One region of the Solwaraspora sp. WMMB335 genome, then DNA from elsewhere that is predicted to be linked to it. Evidence: riboswitches for the same ligand, from Rfam matches in the RefSeq annotation. Region 1 holds a riboswitch; the other holds the start of a gene.
The links. A riboswitch is a leader RNA that binds a small molecule or an ion and turns the genes downstream of it on or off. The one in region 1 is predicted to bind cobalamin.
Positions count from the first base shown of each region.

Region 1 (3,770 bases):
GCGGGCGGCGCGGATGGCCGCACACCCTGAGGATACGGCCGATCGGCTCACCGGCCGAGCGCAGTTCATCGGCGGGCCAACGCATCGTGTGGTGTCCGGTACGCGAAGTATCTGGGTGGTGTGATGATCAGCTTGGCATGGAACGGAGCGTAATTGATATTGATATGACCATGTGACAGATGGTGCAGTTGTCGCAACAGCGGGATCCTCCCCACCCCCAGGAGGTTTGTATGCGATTCCGCGCACCATCGGCGGCGACCGGCTCGTCATGGCGCAGGACCATCGTCCTGGCCATCGCAGCCGTCGTCGGCCTGTTCGCCATCCTGACCGGCCCAGTGTCGGCAGATCCCACACCCGCCGGCGTGGATCGCGAGTCGATCGCCGGCCCCTACCGGGTCCTCGGGCCCCGCACCCTCGCCGATCGCGACGCGGTGGCGCGAACCGGTGCCGCCATCGACTACATCGAGCACGGCGTGCTCAACATCACCGCGACCCGTGCCGAAGTCCGGGCGATCCAGGCGCTCGGCTTCGACGTCGATGCGGTTCGTGCTCCGACCACCGGTGAGTCGGACGACATCACCACGATGGACTTCCCGCCGGCCGACTCGGCTTACCACAACTACGCCGAGCTGACCACGGTGGTCAACCAGGTGGTCGCCAGCCACTCGAACATCGCCCGCAAGATCAGCATCGGGACCTCGTACGAGGGCCGCGACCTGATGGCGGTGAAGATCTCCGACAACGTCGCCACCGACGAGGACGAGCCGGAGATCCTGTTCAACCACCAGCAGCACGCCCGTGAACACCTCACCGTCGAGATGGCGGTGTACCTGCTGAACCTGTTCACCGACAACTACGGCAGCGACTCACGGATCACCAACATCGTCAACACCCGCGAGATCTGGATCGTGCCCACGGTCAATCCGGACGGCAGCGAGTACGACATCGCCACCGGGTCGTACCGGTCCTGGCGCAAGAACCGGCAGCCCAACAGCGGTGCCGTCGCGGTCGGCACCGACCTGAACCGCAACTGGGACTACCTGTGGGGCTGCTGCGGCGGCTCGTCCGGCTCTCCGTCGTCGGCGACCTACCGTGGCCCGTACGCCTTCTCCGCCCCGGAGACCCAGGCGCTACGCAACTTCGTCAACAGCCGGGTGGTCGGCGGTGAGCAGCAGATCAAGGCCAACATCGACTTTCACACCTACTCGGAGCTGGTGCTCTGGCCGTTCGGCTACACCACCTCGAACACCCCCTCCGGGATGACCGCCGACGAGTACAACACCTTCGCGACCCTCGGCGGACAGATGGCGGCGACCAACGGCTACACCCCGCAACAGGCCTCCGACCTGTACATCACCGACGGCAGCAGTATCGACTGGATGTGGGGTGTGCACGACATCTGGGCGTACACGTTCGAGATGTACCCCGGCTCGTCCGGCGGTGGCGGTTTCTACCCGCCCGACGAGGTGATCCCGGCCCAGACCGCCCGCAACCGGGAAGCGGTGCTGATGCTCAGCGAGTACGCCGACTGCCCGTACCGGGTGATCGGCAAGGAGGGCCAGTACTGCGGCGGTGGCGGCCCCGTCGACCCGCCCGGCACCACCGTCTGGGCGGACACCTTCGAGACCGCGACCGGGTGGACCACCAACCCCAGCGGCACGGACACCGCCAGCACCGGGCAGTGGGAGCGCGGCGTCGCGCAGGCCACCAGCTCCGGCGGGGCGTTGCAGCTGACCGCGTACCAGGGCAGCAACAGCCTGGTCACCGGGGCGGCGGCAGGCTCCTCGGCCGGGTCGTACGACATCGACGGTGGCTCCACCAGTGCCCGCTCGCCGGCGATCGCGCTGCCGTCCAGCGGCACCCTGACCCTGTCCCTGGCCTGGTACCTGGCCCATCTGAACAACTCGTCGTCGGCGGACTACTTCCGGGTCAGCGTGGTGCACAGCGGTGGCACGACCACCCTGCTCAACCAGGCCGGTGCGGCCAGCAACCGGTACGGCTCCTGGTCGACCGGCAGCTACAACCTGACCCCGTACGCCGGGCAGTCGGTGCGCATCCTGGTCGAGGCGGCGGACGCTTCCACCGCCAGCCTCGTCGAGGCCGCCATCGACGACGTACTGATCACCAGCTCCTGACCTGACACTCAGGTCCGATCAACGCGGGCCGCCGTGCGACGCAGCTCACCGTACGGCGGCCCGCCCACCTGCCCGTCTGCCTGCCCGTCTGCCCGCCCACCGGCCCGCGTTGTCGCAGGTCGGTGCGGGTGAGTTACCGTGCTGACGATCACCTGTGCAGCGAAGCCGGTGCGATTCCGGCACTGTCCCGCAACTGTGAGCCTCGACAGGTCCGTGCTCCGGTCGCCGAGGCGAGTCAGGTCGCCTGCCGCGTGGTCGCGAGAACCAGCGCTCTCGAGGAAGGGCGCCTCGCCACCTGGCCGGAGCGCGGCGCGCCCGACCTGTCGGCGAAGCACCAGACCTCGACCGACAGGAGGCCCAGATGAACCGACCCGTAGCGGTACGGGCGACCGTGCTGCGCGCCACGACGGCCGCCGCTGCCGTGATCCTGACCGTGGCCGGCTGCGCGACGTCCGAGCCGGACGCGCCGTCGGCGGCCGGCAGCCCGAGCAGCGGTGCCGGCTTTCCGGTGACGGTCGGCGAGCTGACCCTGGACGAACGTCCGGAGCAGATCGTCGCGCTGTCGCCCACCGCGACCGAGATGCTCTTCGCGATCGGTGCCGGTGACCAGGTGAGCGCGGTCGACGACAACTCGAACCACCCGCCCGAGGCACCGATCACCGACCTGTCCGGATTCACCCCGAACGCGGAGGCGATCGCCAGCTACGACCCCGATCTGGTGGTGCTCTCCGGGGACACCAACGGGGTGGTCGCCGGGCTGTCCCGGCTGGACATCCCGGTCTACCTGGCCGAGGCGGCGGTGACGCTGGACGACACGTACCGCCAGATCACCGAGTTGGGCACGCTGACCGGGCACGTCGACACGGCGGCCGACCTGGTCACGACCATGCGGGCGGACATCGACAAACTGGTCGCCGACGCGCCGACGACGGCCGAGCCGCTGACCTACTACTACGAACTGGACCCGACGTTCTACTCGGTGACCAGCAAGACCTTCATCGGGTCACTGTTCAGCCTGGTCGGCCTGGAGAACATCGCCGACCCGGCGGACGCCGATGACCAGTCCGGTGGCTACCCGCAGTTGTCCGCCGAGTCGGTGATCGCCGCCGATCCGGACCTGATCTTCCTGGCCGACACGAAGTGCTGTCAGCAGGACGCCGAAGCGGTGGCGCAACGGGCCGGCTGGTCGACCATCAGCGCGGTGCGGGCCGGCCAGGTGGTCGAGCTCGACGACGACATCGCCTCCCGGTGGGGGCCCCGCGTCGTCGACCTGGTCCGGTCCATCGTCGACGCGGTTGCCGCGGCGACCTCCTGAAGTGTCGATCGACGCGGGCGGCGGGGTCGTGCCCCGTCGCCGGCCGGGCCTGACCGCCGGTTGGTTCGCGGCGGCGCTGCTGGTCGCCGGACTGGCCGTGCTGGCCGGCCTCGCCTTCGGCCCGGCCAGCCTGCCGCCGCTGCGGGTCGCCGTCGAGCTGGTCGACCTGTTGCCCGGCGTGCACGTCGACAGCGGGTTGACCGAACGCGAGGTGGCGATCGTGACGCAGCTGCGGCTGCCCCGGGTGGTGCTGGCGTCGCTGGTCGGCGGCATGCTGGCACTGGCCGGCGGCTGCTACCAGGGCGTGTTCCGCAATCCGC
Region 1 is NZ_JBMHMF010000001.1:4,721,242-4,725,011, forward strand. It holds gene ACN27F_RS20410 (M14 family metallopeptidase) at 231-2,135, shown strand; cobalamin riboswitch at 2,239-2,401, shown strand; gene ACN27F_RS20415 (ABC transporter substrate-binding protein) at 2,497-3,450, shown strand; gene ACN27F_RS20420 (FecCD family ABC transporter permease) at 3,452-3,770, shown strand, end outside.

Region 2 (3,770 bases), 3.1 Mb from region 1:
TGAAGGACTCGCCCCAGCGGACGGTGCCGGTGATCGAGATGCCGGCGTTCTTCAACGCCGCGTGACCGCTGGCCTGGTCGCCGACCGCACAGCGGATGATGGTCGACCCGCCCAGGTCCTGGAAGTCGACGATGACGGTGACTCCGTCGCCGTCCGGACAGTAGCCGGCCCGGCCGGCCGCCGCGGCCGAGTCGGCCGGCGCCAGGGTGGCACCGGCGGTGACGATCACGGCGGTGAGTAGCCACGCCGGGCGGGCCGACGCCGCGCGTCGCGTCACGCCGCCGGCCGCGGCTGCCCTGCCGGTCAGGGCCGCGCTGGTCACCGGCGTGCTTCTCGACGGCGTCGGGCTACCAGGAGCAGACCGATCCCGGCGAGAATCGTCGCGCCGCCGAGTAGTCCGTACGCGGCGACCGAGGTGCCGGTGGTGGGCAGGCGTCCACCGCTCGGTGGTGCTGTCGTCGTCGCTGCGCCGGTCGGGGTCGGACTGGCGGTGGCCGTCGGCGTCGGGGTGCCCGGGCTGGCGCTCGGCGTCACGCTCGGCGTCGGCGTCACGCTCGGGGTCGGGGTCGGGGTGGGCGTCAGGGTGGGCGTCACGCTCGGGGTCGGGGTGGGCGTCAGGGTCGGCGTCGGGGTCGGATCGCTGTTGCCGATCCGACCGAGCGGCACCTGCGCCAGGCCGAGGACGGCCTGGGCGCTCGCCCGCCGCCACTGGTCGAGTTCGAACTCGCCGACACCGTCGGCGATGGCCGCCGCGAGCGCGTCCGGGGTGTACGCGATCGCGCCGACGTGCGCGGCGGCCGCGCCGGCGTTGCCGGCGGTGAGCTGCTGCGCGGCGACGAAGGAGGCGGCCTGCCCGGCGGCGGCGTGTTCACCGGCGGCGGCCAGGGCCTGCCCGGCCAGACCGGTGCTGTTGGTGTTGGGATAGTCGGTGAAGCCGGAGCCGTTGAAGGAACCGTCAGCCGCCTGCACCGAGCGCAGCCACGACGTGGCGATCGCCACCGGCTCGGCGGTGCCGCTCGCTCCGGCGTCGGCCGCGGCCAGCAGTGCCTGCACCGCCATCGCCGTCGCGTCGACGTCCATGCCCTGCTCCGTCACCGGATCCTCGGGACAGGCGGTGCCGGCGGCGCCGGGATAGAGCCGGAACCCACCGCCCGGGCACTGCTGCTTGACGAGAAAGTCAACCACCGGCTGCGCTACGCCACCGGAGCGGGCCAGCCCGATCACGGCCAGCGACTGACCGAACAGATTCGACCCTGCGGTGGTATCGAGATTGATGTCGTACAGCCACCCCGCCTTGCTGCCCTGGTCAGCACCGTAAATCAGGTCCACTGTGCGCTGTCGCCAGTCGTACCCGCCGAAGTCGGTCGGATCGGTGCCGACTGCGACGGCGGCCACGAGCACCTTCGCCGTCGATCCACCGGTGACAAAGTCCCCCATCTCCGTCCGGATGGCGGCGTAGCCGTCGGCGTTGGCCGCGAGCGCCTCGGTGATCGCGGCCGCCGCGACCGGTTCGTTACCGGTGGCCCGCAGCGCGAACAGCGCGTCGATGGTCAGTCCCCAGTCACTGCCGACGAAGCCGGGCAGACCGCCGTCGACCAGTTGGCCCGCCAGCCAGTGCGATCCGGCCCGCGCCGCGGCGGACGCGGCCGGATCCGCGGCGGCCGGCACGGCGGCGGCCGCCGGTCGCAGCGCCGCAGGCCCGGTAGGACGGGTGAGGGCCACCCCGGCGCTGGCGGCGATGACCGCGAGGGCGGCAAGTGCTGGCAGGAACCGGCTGGACAGGAGCCGGCGGGGAAAACCACGAACCATGGAGGGGACCTTTCGGAGCGGTGACCGAAACCGCATCCGCCGGCCGCACATGGCCTTGACCGATCCGGGCTCGATCCGTAGACCACGACGTGTGAGCCGCTCACTCCACAGTCGGGCATTCCGGCTCGCGTACCAGTGCTGATGAGCACATTGGCGCGCATACGGCTGCGGGTCAGCGCCGGCCTCGCACCGGCTTCCCCCGCCTGGGAGCAGATTCAGTTGTGACGAGCCGCTACCGAGTATGTCAGATGTGCAACGAGAGCCGTCCTCACCAGACGTCACTGCCGGCGGCTGTTCGGGTCGAATAGCAAATCTGGTCAGCGGTTGACAGCCACCTCGCCAAGCACCGCCGACGCAGTCGCCGGTCCGGTCGCGATCGTCGTCGTTGACGGCGGCAACGAGCCGTGCCCAGACTGTCCGCAGCAGTTCCGCACCTGTGCGTCGATGGGGGAAGTCCGGTCGAAAGCCGGCGCTGGCCCGCAACGGTAGGCGGCGAACATCATGCCGCGAGCCCGAATACCCGTCGACGTACCGCTGCAGAGGTTCCCCTCCCGTCGTGGCCCACGGGTCGGAGCCGCCCGGGCCTGCCCGGGTCGCCTCGACGTCTGGGCCAGAAAGGTGCCGTCCGATGGCCGTTCACCGCCGCCGCGACCGTTTCCGACTCGTCACCACCGGCGTACTCACCGCCCTCGCCCTGACCGTGGCCGCAGCCACACCGGCCACCGCCACCCCACCCGAGACCCACAGTCGGGTCGACGCCGCCGCTGGCTGGCTCGCCCGGCAGATGGTCGACGGAGAACGTTTCGAGGTCGTCTTCGGCGGCGTCGCCTACCCCGATCAGGGCCTCACCATTGACGCGATCTTCACCTTCGCGGCCGCCAAGGAAGCCGACAGCTACGCCACCAACGCGATCAACTGGCTCGCCGAACCGGCCATCATCACCGGCTACATCGGTGACGGCACCGAGGCGTACGCCGGCGCCACCGCCAAACTCGCCCTCGGTGTACAGGTCCGTGGCCTCGACCCGGCCTCGTTCGGCGGCGTCGACCTGCTCACCCGGCTAACCGGACTGATGGCACCCTCCGGCCGCTTCTCCGACCAGTCCGCCTTCGGCGACTACAGCAACATGTTCAGCCAGTCGTTCGCCGTCATCGCTCTGGATCGGGCCGGCGGCGCGCCGTCACAGGCCGTGTCGTTCCTGACCGCCAGCCAGTGCCCGGACGGCGGGTTCCCGCTCCAGTTCGCCCAGGCCACCTGCGCCAGCGACGTCGACGCCACCGCGATGGCGATCCAGGCACTGGTCGCCGCCGGCGAGTGGGCCGAGGCCCAGACGGCGGCGCAGTGGCTGGTCTCCGTGCAGGGCACCGACGGCTCGTTCGCCACCGGCGGGGTCGCCAACGCGAACAGCACCGGCCTGGCCGCCCAGGCACTGGTGACGACCGGCCGGCTACTGGCCTGGTGGCACGCCCGCGAGTTCCTGCTCAGCCTGCGGGTCGACTGCACCGGTGACCCCGCTGACCGGGGTGCGATCGCCTACACCGCCACCGGATTCGACCCCGCCACCGCGCCCCGGGCCACCGCGCAGGCCGTACCCGGACTGGCCGCCGCCAGCTTCGTCGCCCTGTCGGCCAACGGCTCCCGGCCGCCCGCGCCGGCCCTGGCCTGTGCCTAGCCGACGGCCCGCGTAGCCAGCCAGCCTTTCGGAGGAACCATGACATCGCTGATCCGCCGCCGCCTCGCGGCACTCGCCGCCATCGTCGTGCTGGCAGCGGGACTGGTCACGATCGACCCGCTGACCCGCCCGGCGCACGCCGCCGCCTGCGCGCCCGGCACCGGCGTCACCGTGGTCGTCGACTTCACCGCCTTCGGCCTGGGTGTACAGACCAACTGCTATCTCGGCGACCCACCGACCGGCCTGGCCGCACTGCAGGGCGCCGGCTTCACGCCCACCGGCACGCTGC
Region 2 is NZ_JBMHMF010000001.1:7,802,519-7,806,288, reverse strand. It holds gene ACN27F_RS33380 (hypothetical protein) at 1-277, opposite strand, end outside; gene ACN27F_RS33375 (LPXTG cell wall anchor domain-containing protein) at 319-1,809, opposite strand; cobalamin riboswitch at 1,903-2,031, opposite strand; cobalamin riboswitch at 2,217-2,351, shown strand; gene ACN27F_RS33370 (prenyltransferase/squalene oxidase repeat-containing protein) at 2,438-3,481, shown strand; gene ACN27F_RS33365 (hypothetical protein) at 3,521-3,770, shown strand, end outside.
Region 2: another riboswitch for cobalamin. It lies ahead of ACN27F_RS33375 (LPXTG cell wall anchor domain-containing protein); the one in region 1 lies ahead of ACN27F_RS20415 (ABC transporter substrate-binding protein).